Regions from separate parts of the Pseudarthrobacter sp. PH31-O2 genome, predicted to be linked through region 3. Evidence: riboswitches for the same ligand, from Rfam matches in the RefSeq annotation. Region 3 holds a riboswitch; each other region holds the start of a gene.
What was found. Region 3 has a riboswitch for cyclic di-AMP ahead of QMG72_RS11350 (M23 family metallopeptidase). Riboswitches for the same ligand answer to the same signal wherever they lie in the genome.
Positions count from the first base shown of each region.

Region 1: it holds a riboswitch for cyclic di-AMP, as region 3 does, so the genes downstream of both, QMG72_RS10205 (aggregation-promoting factor C-terminal-like domain-containing protein) here and QMG72_RS11350 (M23 family metallopeptidase) in region 3, are expected to answer to the same signal.
Region 2: it holds a riboswitch for cyclic di-AMP, as region 3 does, so the genes downstream of both, QMG72_RS02365 (NlpC/P60 family protein) here and QMG72_RS11350 (M23 family metallopeptidase) in region 3, are expected to answer to the same signal.

Region 1 covers NZ_JASIST010000005.1:228,180-232,668, forward strand. The annotation lists gene upp (uracil phosphoribosyltransferase) at 1-118, shown strand, start outside; partial or broken gene QMG72_RS17770 (VOC family protein) at 212-488, shown strand; gene QMG72_RS10200 (HAD-IA family hydrolase) at 543-1,226, shown strand; gene QMG72_RS10205 (aggregation-promoting factor C-terminal-like domain-containing protein) at 1,269-2,003, opposite strand; cyclic di-AMP (ydaO/yuaA leader) riboswitch at 2,002-2,162, opposite strand; gene QMG72_RS10210 (sensor histidine kinase) at 2,300-3,931, opposite strand; gene QMG72_RS10215 (response regulator transcription factor) at 3,935-4,489, opposite strand, start outside.
Region 2 covers NZ_JASIST010000001.1:524,213-528,701, reverse strand. The annotation lists gene QMG72_RS02380 (DedA family protein) at 1-79, opposite strand, end outside; gene QMG72_RS02375 (DUF5129 domain-containing protein) at 92-1,546, shown strand; gene QMG72_RS02370 (dihydrofolate reductase family protein) at 1,635-2,222, shown strand; gene QMG72_RS02365 (NlpC/P60 family protein) at 2,280-3,014, opposite strand; cyclic di-AMP (ydaO/yuaA leader) riboswitch at 3,019-3,186, opposite strand; gene QMG72_RS02360 (hypothetical protein) at 3,390-3,665, shown strand; gene QMG72_RS02355 (DNA alkylation repair protein) at 3,688-4,341, opposite strand; gene QMG72_RS02350 (universal stress protein) at 4,415-4,489, opposite strand, start outside.
Region 3 covers NZ_JASIST010000006.1:181,726-186,214, reverse strand. The annotation lists gene QMG72_RS11365 (MFS transporter) at 1-256, shown strand, start outside; gene serC (phosphoserine transaminase) at 284-1,411, opposite strand; gene QMG72_RS11355 (iron-dependent transcriptional repressor DtxR) at 1,677-2,375, shown strand; cyclic di-AMP (ydaO/yuaA leader) riboswitch at 2,515-2,728, shown strand; gene QMG72_RS11350 (M23 family metallopeptidase) at 2,733-3,554, shown strand; cyclic di-AMP (ydaO/yuaA leader) riboswitch at 3,701-3,859, shown strand; gene QMG72_RS11345 (NlpC/P60 family protein) at 4,117-4,489, shown strand, end outside.

The sequences.
Region 1 (4,489 bases), on a different contig from region 3:
GGCTGACGCCAACGTCACGATCGTGCTTGCTTCGATCGACGAGAAGCTCAACGAGAAGTCCTATATCGTCCCGGGTCTGGGCGACGCCGGCGACCGTCTCTACGGTGTGGCCGGCTGAGCCAGCGCCCGGCAGCAACACCGGCGCGGCGGACCTTCCCACCAGTGGGGGCCCGGCCTGCCGGGAAACTCAACACGGGACTGGCCTGAGCCCATGGACTGGAAACTCGAACTCATTTTAATTCCCGTATCCGATGCCGGGCTCGGGCTGCTCGATCGCGTTCGGTGAGGGCCCCAGCGATGCACCGCCGGGTACGGCACCGACCCTGCAACTCGTGGTCAGCGACATTCAGGCCGCCCACAAGCAGCTCAAGGACAACGGCGTGGACGGCAGCGGCGTCGATGTCCAGGACTGGGGACATTTCCTCTACTTTGCCGATCCCGACGGCAACAAGTGGGCGGTGCAACAGCTCACGGCACGGTCAACCGGCTCCGGACAGCCAAGGGATCCGGAACATCCGGTTGGTACGCGGCAAGATGGGACGATGACTTCAGTTACCGGCACCGCGCTTCCGACCGCCTTCACCGTCCGGGCGGTGCTTTTTGACATGGACGGGACTCTCGTTGATTCCACCGCAGCGGTGGAACAGGTCTGGGGGGAGTTTGCTGCCCGCTATGGTCTGGACCTTGCCGAGATCCTGCGCACCTCCCATGGCGTTCAGGCAGCGGACACGGTGCGGCGCTTCGCGCCGGCGGGAGCCGACGTCGCGGCCCTCACCGCGGAACTGGGTGCCATGGAACGCGCCAGGACTGCCGGCATCGTGGCATTGCCGGGCGCTGCCGGGTTGCTGCGCCTGCTGCCGGCGGACGCCGTCGCCCTGGTGACATCGGCGGACCGGCTGCTGGCAGACATTCGGATGGCCGCCGCCGGTCTTGCCTTGCCCGCCACCGCCGTGACAGCAGATCTCGTCGGCCGCGGTAAGCCACACCCGGAAGGCTACCTGCGCGCGGCCGAACTGCTCGGAGTGGACCCGGCGGACGCCGTGGTTTTCGAGGACGCGCCGGCCGGCATCGCCGCCGGCCTGGCTGCCGGGATGCGGACGGTGGCGGTAGGCCCGAACCCCGGCGAACTGCCCGACGGCGTTCTGCGCATCGCCGATTACTCAGCCGTCTTGTGCGAGGTCGGGGTCGACGACGCCGGCCGCAGCATCATCTCTTTCCGGCTGTGAAACCGTGGCCCCGTTTCGAAGGGCCGGTGCCTCCGCCGCAGCTCAGTACCAGTTGTTCGCGTAGTGGAAGTTCAGCGCCCCGCACGGTGAGCCGTAGCGTTCCTGGACGTAGTTCAGTCCCCAGTTGATCTGCGTCCGGTAATTCGTGAGGTAGTCGGCGCCTGCGCTGGCCATCTTCTCGGCCGGGAGGGACTGAACCACGCCGTAGGCGCCGCTGCTCGGGTTGGTGGCAGTAGTCTTCCAGTCAGACTCCTTGGTCCAGAGTTTGACCAGGCACTGCATCTGGCCGGCGTCCCAGCCGTGGGCACCCAGTTGGCTGGCCGCATAAGCCTGCGCTCCGGCGGGATCGTCAACGGCAACAGGAACCGGCGCGGGCTCCGGCGCCGGTGCGGCGGCGGGGGCCGGTAACTCGGCAGGCTTAACCTCGGCGACCGGGGCCGGGGCATCGGCCGGCGGGCTAACGGTCTGGTTCGCCACCAGGACGCGTTCAAAGTCGAGGTGCTGCAGCGGATCCGCGCTGACTGCCGATTTTGTGGCGCTGCTGGCGCTGCTGGCGTTGCGGGTGGCTGTCTCCGACGCCTGGCCGGCGGCGCCGGCTCCCACGAGCACTGCACACGCCGCTGCGACAACTGCCGCCCGGCGGCCGGTGGAGCCCAGGCCGGTGGTGAACCGGGACAGGGCCGACGCCGGTTTGGCGGGCTCGGCGCGGTGTCGCGACGGCTTGGAGCGCCTCTTTACATCGCCCTCAGGGCGTGTTTGTACCGTGAATTCAGTCATGGTCGCCTCTCAACGCCTGCGGAGTTAGCTGTCGGGTTCGGATGAGGTCACCCGGCCGCACGGAATCTCACGTGACGGCTTCACCCCAAGGGCGCAATGTGCAGAAATGCCCGGGAACTCTGGGTCCCCCGCCTCTGCCTAATCCAGCGGAATCCGGGAGGCGGCAGAGTTTGGCGTGCATCCGGATATGCGGTCCGAGTGATGACCGCACGCTAAAAACGGTACAGGACCGGAACGCCAATGTCACATTTCGATAACAGGAGCGGCGGGTTCGGCGCGGCGGATTGCTTCGCGGATTAGCTGGAGCGGCGGGGTGTCCGGTCCTCGGCCGGAGCGTCCGGCAGCCGAACGGTGAACTCGGTCCGGCCCGGCACCGACGTTACGCTGACAGTGCCGCCATGGGCTTCCACAATCGACTGCACAATTGACAATCCCAGCCCGCTGGTGCCCTCAGACGACGCGGCAGTTCGGGCCGGGCCGGCAGCCGCGGCGGCGAGGGGTGAGTCCGCACCCGGTGCGGACGGCAGCCGGTGTGCGCGCAGCGGCACGAGCGGGCGAGGCCGGCCGGACACCGGCGTTGTACCGGTTGCAGGATTCCTGCGCGACGCATCCGCGCGCGTAAACCTCGAAAAGACCCGGTCCACGAACTCCGGGGCGATCCCGGGGCCGTTGTCCGTTACGGTCATCACGGCGGTGCCGTCGGGAGCCCGCTGCACAGCTGTCACCACGGTGGTGCCGGTTCCAGTGTGCTTGCGTGCGTTGGAGAGCAGGTTGGCCAGAACCTGGTGGAGCTGGGTCGTGTCGCCGCGGACCACCACCGGCTCCGCCGGGAGCTCCAAGTGCCATACCCGGTCCGGTGCCATCACTTTTTCGTCGCTCACCGTCTCGATGGCCAGCTGGGTGAGGTCCACGTCGCTGAGGCGGAGCGGCCGGCCCTCGTCCAGCCGGGCAAGCAGGAGCAGATCCTCCACCAGGGTGGTCATCCGCTCGGACTGGCTCTGCACCCGGGCCAGGGACTTCTCGCCGTCTGGGGTGAAGTGTTCGGTCATCCGCATCAGATCGGTGTACCCGCGGATCGCCGTCAGGGGTGTGCGCAGCTCGTGCGAGGCGTCTGCGACAAACTGGCGGACCTTCATTTCGCTCTTCTGCCGGGCTTCGAGTGCGCTGGACACATTGTCCAGCATCAGGTTCAGGGCGTGGCCAACACTGCCCACCTCGGTGCCGGGATGTGCTGCGGATGCGGGCACCCGCATGGCAAGTCCGACTTCTCCGGCGTCGAGGGGAAGGCGGGACACTTTCGTGGCCACCTCGGAGAGCTGATCGAGCGGCTTCATGGTGCGGCGAATCAACGCCGTGCCGGCGAGGCCAATGACAACAAGGCCGCCCGCAGAGACAAGCACCATAGTCCAAACCAAAGAGGCCAGCGTGTTCAATTTCTCGGCGAGCGGCAGCCCGGTCACGATCACGCCGCCGTCCGGGGCCGTGAAAGCTACCAGCCGATAGGCCCCGGCGGAAAGAGACCGGTTGACCGGCTCGCTGCTCGCAGGGAGCGACAGGAGAGCTGCGTTGTCCTCCCTGGTCAGGGACTTTCGGGTGGCGTCTTCGGCGAGGAAACCGGCGCCGCGTACCGAGCCGGCCACGATCCTGGCGTTAAGGGTCCCGATTCCCTGGCCCCGGGCCTCAAGGGGGTCGGCGCGGCCGCCGGTGCGGCCAAACTCGCGGGCACGGTCCGCGGCTTGCTCGAGTTGTGTGTCGAGCTGCCTGGTCAGGAAGGAATCCATCGAGGCGTAACTGACTAGGCCGACAGCACCGCAGATCGCCACCAGAAGGGCCATGGCAACCAGAACAAGCCGGGTGCGCAGGTGCCAGCTGGAAGGGGTGTGCCACACGGGTCCGGCGGGGCCGGCCCTGCCGGAACGGACAGGCACGATTCAGTCCGCCGGCTTCAGGACATAGCCGGCGCCGCGGACCGTGTGGATCATCGGCGGGTGGACGGCGTCGACCTTCTTGCGGAGGTAGGAGATGTAGAGCTCCACGATGTTGGCCTGCCCGCCAAAGTCGTAGTCCCAGACACGGTCCAGGATTTGGGCTTTGCTGACGACCCGTTTCGGGTTCTCCATGAGGTAGCGCAGCAGCTCGAACTGGGTGGCCGTGAGGTGGAGCTCGTCACCTGCGCGCCGCACTTCCCGTGTGTCGATGTTCAAGACAAGGTCCCCGACGACGAGTTCGGCCGTATCCATTGCTGCCACCCCGGACCGCTGGACCAGCCGGTGCAGGCGGAGCAACACTTCCTCCATGCTGAACGGCTTAGTCACGTAGTCGTCGCCGCCGGCAGCCAGCCCGGTGATGCGGTCCTGGACGTCGTCCTTTGCCGTCAGGAACAATGCCGGTACCTCCGGCGCGAAGGCCCGGATCCTGCCGAGGAGCTCGACGCCGTCGAACCCGGGCAGCATCACGTCGAGCACCAGGACGTCGGGCCGGAATTC
Region 2 (4,489 bases), on a different contig from region 3:
ATTCACCAAGGGCGTCAACTGCGCGCGCGGCTAGACCGGCCAGGCCACCCACCCCGTCGACGCCATCGACAGCAGGCACTACGCTCGGGAAATGGGAATCGTTCGGAAAATACGTGCTGTCCTCGCTCTCGTGTTGATCGGGCTGGCGGGGACCGGACCGGCGGCACAGGCCGTTACCGCTTCCGACATCGTTGTGGAGGACAAGGCGGGGGTACTTGACCAAAAAACCCTCCTGCCTGCAGTCCGGCAGATTGATTTCTATCAGCCCACCAAGGTGGCCGTCTACACCTACAGTGGTGCGGCGTCGGATAACCTCAACGAGGAAGTCCTGCGCTTCGCCCGGTCCGAACATCCGGAATGGATCAGCGAGGACGGGCAAAAATGGGCGAACGGGCTCTATATCTTCGCCCTGGACCCGGCGGGCCGGCATGTTGGCACGTACATGGGCGAGGACCGGAAGGTCTCGCTGGATCAGCGCGAGGACATCCAGAACGCTACCAAGGAGCTCTTTCGCGATGCCCAGTGGACAACCGGCACCATCGCCGGCATCCAGCGCGGCGCCGAACTGATCAACCAGCCCTGGTACCGGTCCACAGCCTTCCTCGTCGCGGCCTGGGGTGCCGCGGCTGCCGCCGTGGCCGGCGCCGCGACCTGGCTGATCGTGCGGTGGCGGACCCGGCTCAGCAGCCGCAAGGAACAGGCTCGCGGCGACGCGAGCTACGCCAGCGTCAGCATGGACCTCCAGGTCACCGAACTGAACGCCGGCACCATCCCGGAAGCGTCCCGCTACGGCAGTACAGTGCTGGAAAAGCACCGGACCTTTATGGCGAAGTACCGCACCGCCACCGGTCTCTCCAACCAGGTCCATTCCTTGTCCGCGAGGGACCTCAGCCGCCGGCCGAACCTGAAACTGATCCGCAGCTACGCCGACGCCGCCGCCGAATTGGATGCCCTCGACGACGTTATCGCCGACACCAATGCCCTGCTCAATCGTGGCTCCGTGTGGGCGCCTGCCTGGGACCGGCAGCTCGCTCCGTTCCGCGCCGACCTCGCGGCAATTGAACAGATGCTCAGCAAGCGCAACGCCGGGGGCAACACGGCGACCGCGGCGGCCCTGCGTTCGTTCCGGGACACAAGCCACCGCGATATCGAAGGGTGGACGGCGGAACTCGCGGACGGAACCATCAGCCCTGAGACGGCCCTGGACCGGCTGCGGGACGCACGCACCCAGCTCTCCGAGCTGCTCAGGGACCACGCGGATACCGTCATCGCCGGCTACGCCAAAAACGAAAAGGAAGCCAACCTGATGCGCAAGGAAATGGAAAGCGCCCAGGCCGGCAGCAAAGCCAAGTACGGGCGTACCTACGAGCCCAGCATCCTGGGCACCGTATACCCGGCCTACTACTTCTTCTCCGTTCCCACTTTCAACTCCGGTTTCAACACCGGTGTCAGCAGCGTCGGAAGCGCCCGCGGCGGCGGCGGCACCACCGGCTACGGCGCAAGCGGCGGAAGCTTCTCCGGGTCCGGCAGTTCATCCAGCTTCTAACGGTTCGGCCGGCATTGACCCTACCGGAGAGCCGAACTGCGGCGTACGCTCGAACTCCCGGGGTGCCGGGCAGCGAAGGAGTGATGCAATGCACAAAGTCATTCTGATGTTTCAGGTATCCCTGGACGGATTCATCGAGGGGCCGGGGCAGGACCTGAGCTGGCATCGGGTCGATGAAGAACTGCACCAACATTTTAACGAAGAGCTCCGCGGCATGGGAGCGTTTCTAGACGGCCGCGTGACGTACCAGATGATGGCCGAGTACTGGCCCACGGCCGACCAGGACCCGTCCAGCACGGCCCCGGAGATCGAGTTCGCCGGGATCTGGCGGGACATGCCCAAGGTCGTCTACTCCAGGACCCTGTCGAAGGCCGGCTGGAATACGCAGGTGGTGCGCGAGGTCGTTCCCGGGGACGTGAGGCGGCTCAGGGAACACTCGGATGGCGACCTTGCGCTGGGCGGTGCAGAGCTCGCGGCGGCCTTCAGGCGGCTGGGGCTGATCGATGAGTACCGGATCTATGTGCACCCGGTCCTGCTTGGCCGGGGCAAGCCTTTGTTTCAGGCGGCCGATGACATCACGGCGCTCCGGCTGCTGGAGAGCCGTACCTTCGGCAGCGGGGTGGTGTTGCTGCGGTATTCCCCGGAGCCTGCCTCCGGGCAGACCGAAGGCCGGTGATCCGCTGCCCCCAAGGCAACCGATCGACCGGCCTTCAGTACAGTGCCTGCGGTTGTGCTAGCCGGCGCGGACGAACGTTACGGGCCCCGTGGCGGTCAGCCAGGACAGCGGGTGGGCCATGGTGGCGTTGACACCGTTCATGCCGCCGCTGATGGCCTGGCCGTTGCCGGCGTAGATGGCAACGTGGCCGGACTGGACAATGATGTCTCCGGGCTGGGGGTCGCCGACTACCTTCCCGTAGTTCATAAAGCCCATCGGACCAATGTCACCAACCGGGATGCCGGCAGCGTTCAGGGCCTTCTCGACCATCGCGGTGCAGTCCTGCGTGATGCCGACCTGGCCGTACGCCACGGCCAGAAGGGTGGCATTGACCCCGCCGGCAGCCGGGGCAGCAACAGGAGCCGCTGCCGGCGCAGGTGCAGCCTGGACGTTGACAGTAGCCTTCGCGGCGGCAGGGGCGGCAGGGGCGGCCGCACGGGCCGGTGCTGCGGGGGCCGCGACGGGCTGGGGTGCCTCGACCACGGGCGCCGGGGCAGTCTCAACGACGGGGCGTTCGAAGGTGATCTGTACAGCGGAGTCCGCCATAACCGGGGCGGCGACCACGCCCTTGACATCGACGGAACTCGCGGGTGCGGAGTCGCGCTGGGCTGGCACGTCCGCTGCATTGGCGGCCATCGCGCCGCTGAAGACCATTCCGGAAGCGGCGGCGAAGACTGCGGCCTGACGGCCGATGGTGCGGCGGGTACTGCGAAGATCGTCGCGGTTGGGCGCGTGAGTGTTGCTGAAAGTCATTAGTTGAGCCTCTCCCAATGCCTGCGGGGTGAGCTGTCGGATTCGGATGGGAGGCACCCGGCCGCACGCGGACCCGATCATGTCGGGCCGTGCGGCTTCACCCCAAGACCCCTGGAGAACAGCGGGCCAAAAGTGGTTTCCCCGTCTCTGCCGGACGTTGCTGCGAGTTATCCCCGCGCCGCGGCAGAGTTAGGCAATCGGCTGGGGAGAGCCCGTCTCGGAGACAACAGGCACCTAACAAAGATAACGGAATGATCACAACATGTCACGTTGCGGTAACGGCGGACCGGGCTGCGGGGGCCCGCTGGCCCTTCCCGCACGCGGTCACAGGCATAGGATGTTGCCAACACCGTCCCCCGAAGCAGAGGCCCGAAAATGACCACTCCCCACGTCGCCCGGCCCGCTGTGGCAATCTGCCAGCTCAGTAACCAGCCGTTGGCGGACTTCAGTGTCAACACCGAACTGCTGGTCCTGGAAAACGGGGAAGTCCACGTTTCGACGTGGGACGCCGAGCCACGCGACGGCGGCTTCGATGTCCGCGTCCTGAATGACCGTGTGGATACCCTCGGCTTTATGGTGATCACGGATTGGGAGTTCTTCGACGAAAAGGCCTACGCCGTTGTGGAGCGCCGACCGGGCCACTCAGGGTAGCTTGCCGGCCGGGACGTCCGGGTCAGAACTCCAGCTCCGGCCGGTGCCGTTCCATCTCGGCGAGCATCAGGGCCACCGCGACGTCGGTGACCGCACTCTCGCCGTCCTGCCCCGACTCCGCTCGGGGTGGGCACGCCAGCGCCGATCGGGCGTGACGCACGAACCGGGGCCAGTCCCCTGCGCCGGTGCGGAGTGCGCGCAGCGGGGACAGCAGGGCCGCGCGGCGCAGCCAGCCGTCGGGATCCCGAATCCAACGGTCCAGGACACTGTCGGCGCGCACCCTGCCGACGACGTCGAGCCCGGCGATCAGGGGACCAACGACGTCGATGGCCAGCGGATCAACCAAGGCGCCCAGCCGCGCACTCCGCACAAATCCCTCGATCCGGGTCAGGTCCGTATTGGTCAGCACGCCCACTTTTGACTGCAGCAGCACAACGGCGGCGAGGCGGCGTTCAAAGACCGGCACGTCCCACAGCTCGGAGCCCAGGGCGGTGATGTCATCATGCGTCAGTTCTGGATGGCGGCGGAGGGCGTCACGGACGGCTCCGCGGACGGCTCCGACCGATGCACCGTAGTACCGGTGATTGCTGCCGTGCCTGGCCTCAGCGTCCTCGGCTCGGCTCCACGAGGACTCGCGCTGGAGGGCCGCGTCAATAGCATCACCCGCATAGCTCATGGGGATATTCTCCCGCAGACCCTGGGCTGTTGATGATCCGGACCGCAAGGGGCGAGCCAACGGGCCCCGCTGCTCAGGACTCCTTGGGCCGGACAACGAGCACAGGGCAGGGCGCGTGATTGATGATCTGTGTTGCCACCGATCCCAG
Region 3 (4,489 bases):
GGTGGCGAACATTGCCGGTCCGCGCTGGGCCCTGAGTATCGCGGCGGCGTCCGGACTGGTCGCTGCCCTGATCGGGCTGTTGTGGATCGTCCGGGCCAAAAGGCTGCGGCTCCGGTTTGACCGCCGGGCCCGGGGGCTGAACCACTTCCGTGTCGTCTCCGCCGGCACGCGGAGGGAAGCTGGACCCGACGGCAGCGGGCCGCCGGCAGGCGGCGCCGCCCGGGGCCAAAACCCGGGCGGCGCCGTCGAACACTAACGCTGCGGCGCCGCTGCATTCGGGGTGCTACTTTTTCAGTTCGCCCACCACATAGTCGATGCATTCCAGCAGAGCCGAGACATCGTCCGGATCGATGGCCACGAAAGTGGCGATGCGCAGTTGGTTACGGCCCAGTTTCCGGTACGGTTCGGTGTCCACAATGCCGTTGGCGCGCAGCGCACCGGCGATCGCGGCTGCATCGACCGAGTCGTCGAAGTCGATCGTCGCAATGACGTTGGAGCGGTCCTCTGGCCTTGCCACAAACGGGGTGGCGAACGCCGAGGCCTCGGCCCAGCGGTAGATCCGTCCCGCTGAGTCCGCGGTCCGTGCCGAGGCGAAGTCCAGCCCGCCGTTCGTATTGAGCCACTGCACCTGGGCGTCGAGGGTAACGAGGGTTGCCAGCGCCGGCGTGTTGTAGGTCTGGTTCAGCCTGGAGTTCTCAATCGCGGTTTGGAGGTCCAGGAAGTCCGGGATCCAGCGGCCGCCGGCCTTGATCCGGGCCGCGCGCTCCAGCGCGGCCGGGGAGAACAAACCAAGCCAAAGCCCGCCGTCGGAAGCAAAGTTCTTCTGCGGAGCGAAGTAGTACACATCCGCTTCCGCGACGTCGACGTCCAGTCCGCCGGCAGCTGACGTTGCGTCCACCAGGACGAGCGAACCCTCATCGGCGCCTTCGACGCGCCGCACCGGAGCCGCGACGCCGGTGGACGTCTCATTCTGCGGCCACGCGTAAACGTCGACGCCGGCTTCGGCCCGGGCTTGCGGACGGGTGCCCGGCTCGGACTTGATGATGGCGGAATCGGCCAGGAACGGTGCCTTGTTGGTGGCGGCAGCGAACTTGGAGCCAAACTCGCCAAAGGACAAGTGCTGTGCCTTGTTCTCCACCAGGCCGAAGCTGGCAATATCCCAGAACGCGGTTGATCCGCCGACGCCCAGGATGACCTCATAGCCCTCAGGGGCGCGGAAGAACGCGCTGAGCCCGTTCCGGACCGACCCGACCAGGTTCTTGACCGGCGCCTGGCGGTGCGACGTGCCCAGCAGCTTTGTCGCCGCGGCGAGTGCTGCCATCTGTTCCGGGCGGACCTTGGACGGCCCGGCGCCGAAACGGCCGTCCTTTGGAAGGAGGTTTGCGGGAATCGTGATGCTGGTGTCGCTCACAGTGGCTCCAATTTTCGGCTGGTACTACGGGTGGCTCGGGTGACGGCCCGGCAGGGTGGCTGCGGCGGAGCCTGTTGTTTCATTCTGCCTGACTGTCCCGCGGGGGAGGCAAAAGGGACCGTCACAGTCCGGTCATTGAGATTATCCGGAGTAACTCAAATTAGGCTAAGCTGGCCTGCGAACGTACGGCGGAACCCGCCAGGTCGCCGGCAGCGCACGGTACGGTGGAAATCACGCAAGGACGGCGCTCGAGGAGCTGAGCTGAATGACGGATCTGATCGATACAACCGAGATGTATCTTCGGACCATTCTGGAACTTGAAGAAGAGAACATCGTCGCCCTTCGCGCCCGCATCGCCGAACGGCTGCGCCACTCCGGCCCCACTGTTTCCCAGACCGTAGGCCGGATGGAACGCGACGGGCTTGTGGTTGTATCCGGAGACCGCCACCTTGAACTGACCGGCGTTGGCCGCAAGCGAGCCATCGAAGTCATGCGCAAGCACCGGCTTGCCGAGCGGCTGCTGGCCGACGTCATCGGACTCGACTGGGCCTATGTCCATGAGGAGGCGTGCCGCTGGGAGCATGTGATGAGCGAACGGGTGGAGCGGCGGATCTTCGAACTTCTCAACCATCCCACCGTCTCGCCCTATGGCAATCCGATCCCGGGTCTGGCGGAACTGGGCGGCCTGCCCGCCGACCCCAACCCTGACAGTGTCGTGAATCTGCTCGAAGCCATGGCCGGCTATGGGCCTGATTCCAGTGTCAGGGTCAACCGGCTGGCCGAGCCCATCCAGGTAGAGCCGGAGCTGTTGGTCCAGCTCGATGAGGGCGGCATCCGCCCCGGCGCCCTGGTATCCCTGGAGCGCGTGGGGGAGTACATTTCAGTGCGCGTTCCTGACATCGAAGGTGCCCTTGAATTACCGCCTGAGGTCGCTGCCCACGTCTTTGTAACCATCGCTTCCTGATGTTGCCGCGACAACCCGGGGCCGTCCGCGAGTTGTCCACAAGCTGATAACGGATTTATCACTGGACGGCTTAATCGCCTATAGTTGGAGACTAGTACCGATATCAAAGCGTTATCTGATCCGAAGCCGAGCCCTGCCAGCGGAACAGTCGCAGAATCATCTCCTGGCAGGGGCGGGGGAACCACTTTTGGCTGTTTAGCGGCCTTGGGGTGAAGACCGTCAGCGGCAAGTACCCACAAACACGGAATCCATCGGATGCCCCTGCGCGTGATTGCTTGCCACGGCGGACCGGGTCGTTGATCTCTCTGACCCGAATCCGACAGCTAACTCCGCAGGCTCTCCAGAGAGGAACCGTTGTTGACCACCCAGACCGCCAAGGGCCGCCGCCGTGCGACCGGCCCTGCCTCGGAGCCGCGTCCCGCCGCTGCCATGACGGCAGAGCGTCCGCGTGACGCGCACCGTGACGCGCGCAGGGACCGCCGCAGCCCCTTCCGCCAGGTAACAGATTTTGCCGCCGCCAGCGGTGTAGGCCAAAAGGCGGGTCTTGCACTGGCCGCTGCGGGCTTGGCCCTCACCGTCACAGTTCCCGCAACTGGCCCTGTTCTGGCCACAGACGCCGGCTCCGGCGCGGCAGCCAGCCCGGCAGCCGTGCAGCCCGATGTGACAGCAGCAGCGGCCAAGATCGACTTCAGCCGCACGGCAGTAACCACCAAGGGCGATCCGGACGGAAAGCTCAAGCAGTTGCTCAGTGCACAGTCCGCTGGCTCGATCACCCGGGCGGCCTCCGCAGGCAGCCTTGGGGCGCCGCTGGACCAGATGGTCACGGCGTCGCCGTTTGGCTACCGCGTCAGCCCCATCACCGGAGGCTCGGGCGAGTTCCACCGCGGGCAGGACTACTCGGCGCAGTGCGGCACCGTCGTCCACGCTGCCGCGAGCGGCACCGTGACATTCACCGGCTGGCACCCCTACGGCGGTGGTAACCGCGTGGTGATCGACCACGGCAACGGCCTGGAGACCACCTACAACCATCTGTCCTCCGCCAGCGTGAAGGTGGGGCAGCAGGTCTCCCGCGGGGATGTTGTGGCTCTTAGCGGCACCACCGGCGCCTCCACCGGCTGCCACCTCCACTTCGAGGTTATGGTCAACGGCGAAGTCGTCGACCCGACCGGTTGGCTCTGAAAATAGAGGGGACACTCTCGCATTCTGAGGACACGCCGTGATCCGAATGTGACATTAGGGTCCAACTGCTGTAAAGTTTGAACCACGCCAACTTTTTCGAAGTTGGCGCTCTTGAGTGGATTGCCTAGCTCTGCCACCGCTCAAGGTCCGTTCGCATGACATCGTCTGGCAGGGGCGGGGGAACCAATTTTGGTCTTCGCAAGAAGGCCTTGGGGTTAAGTCGCAAAGCTTCCCAGGAAGCAGCGCGGCCGGGTGACTCCCATCCGAATCCGACAGCTCACCTCGCAGGCATTGGGAGAGGCTACTTTCGTGCATACACGCCAAAATTCCGCGCTTCACCGCGCTTGCGCTGCTCTTTCGAGCCCGCTGGAATCCAATGAACGCGCCGGCCTTGCCGGTGCCCGGACCGCAGGCCACACGGTTGCCGCTTTTGGCGCGTCTTCGCAGTACACCCTTCGCTAAGTAACCCATTTTCGGGGCGATCCGGCGTACCCCCAAGATGCCGGAGCGTCCTCAGCCCGCGCCTAAAAGCGCGGACCAGGAACACGAAAGAGAGAACTTAATGACTACTCGTGCAAACGCACGGCATCGCGCCGAGGTCACCAAGACCAACTCGCTGGCCGTCATTGCCAAGGCTGTCGGCGGCAACGCCGGCGGCATGGGTCGCCAGGCCGCAGTTATCGCTGCTGCTTCCGGCCTCGTCCTGACCAGCGGTATCGCAGCCAATGCTGCTGAGGCCAACGTTCAGCGCGAATCCGCCTCCGCTTCCACACTCGACGTCCAGTCGAGCACCCCGGCTGCCATCTCGGCTGCTTCCACTATCGCGATCTCCTTCGAGAAGCCGGCCGTCACCACCACCCCGGCTCCGGTTGTTGAGGCCCCGAAGCCCGTTGTGAAGGTCCAGGAAGCGCCTGCTGCCAAAGCGGCCGGTACCC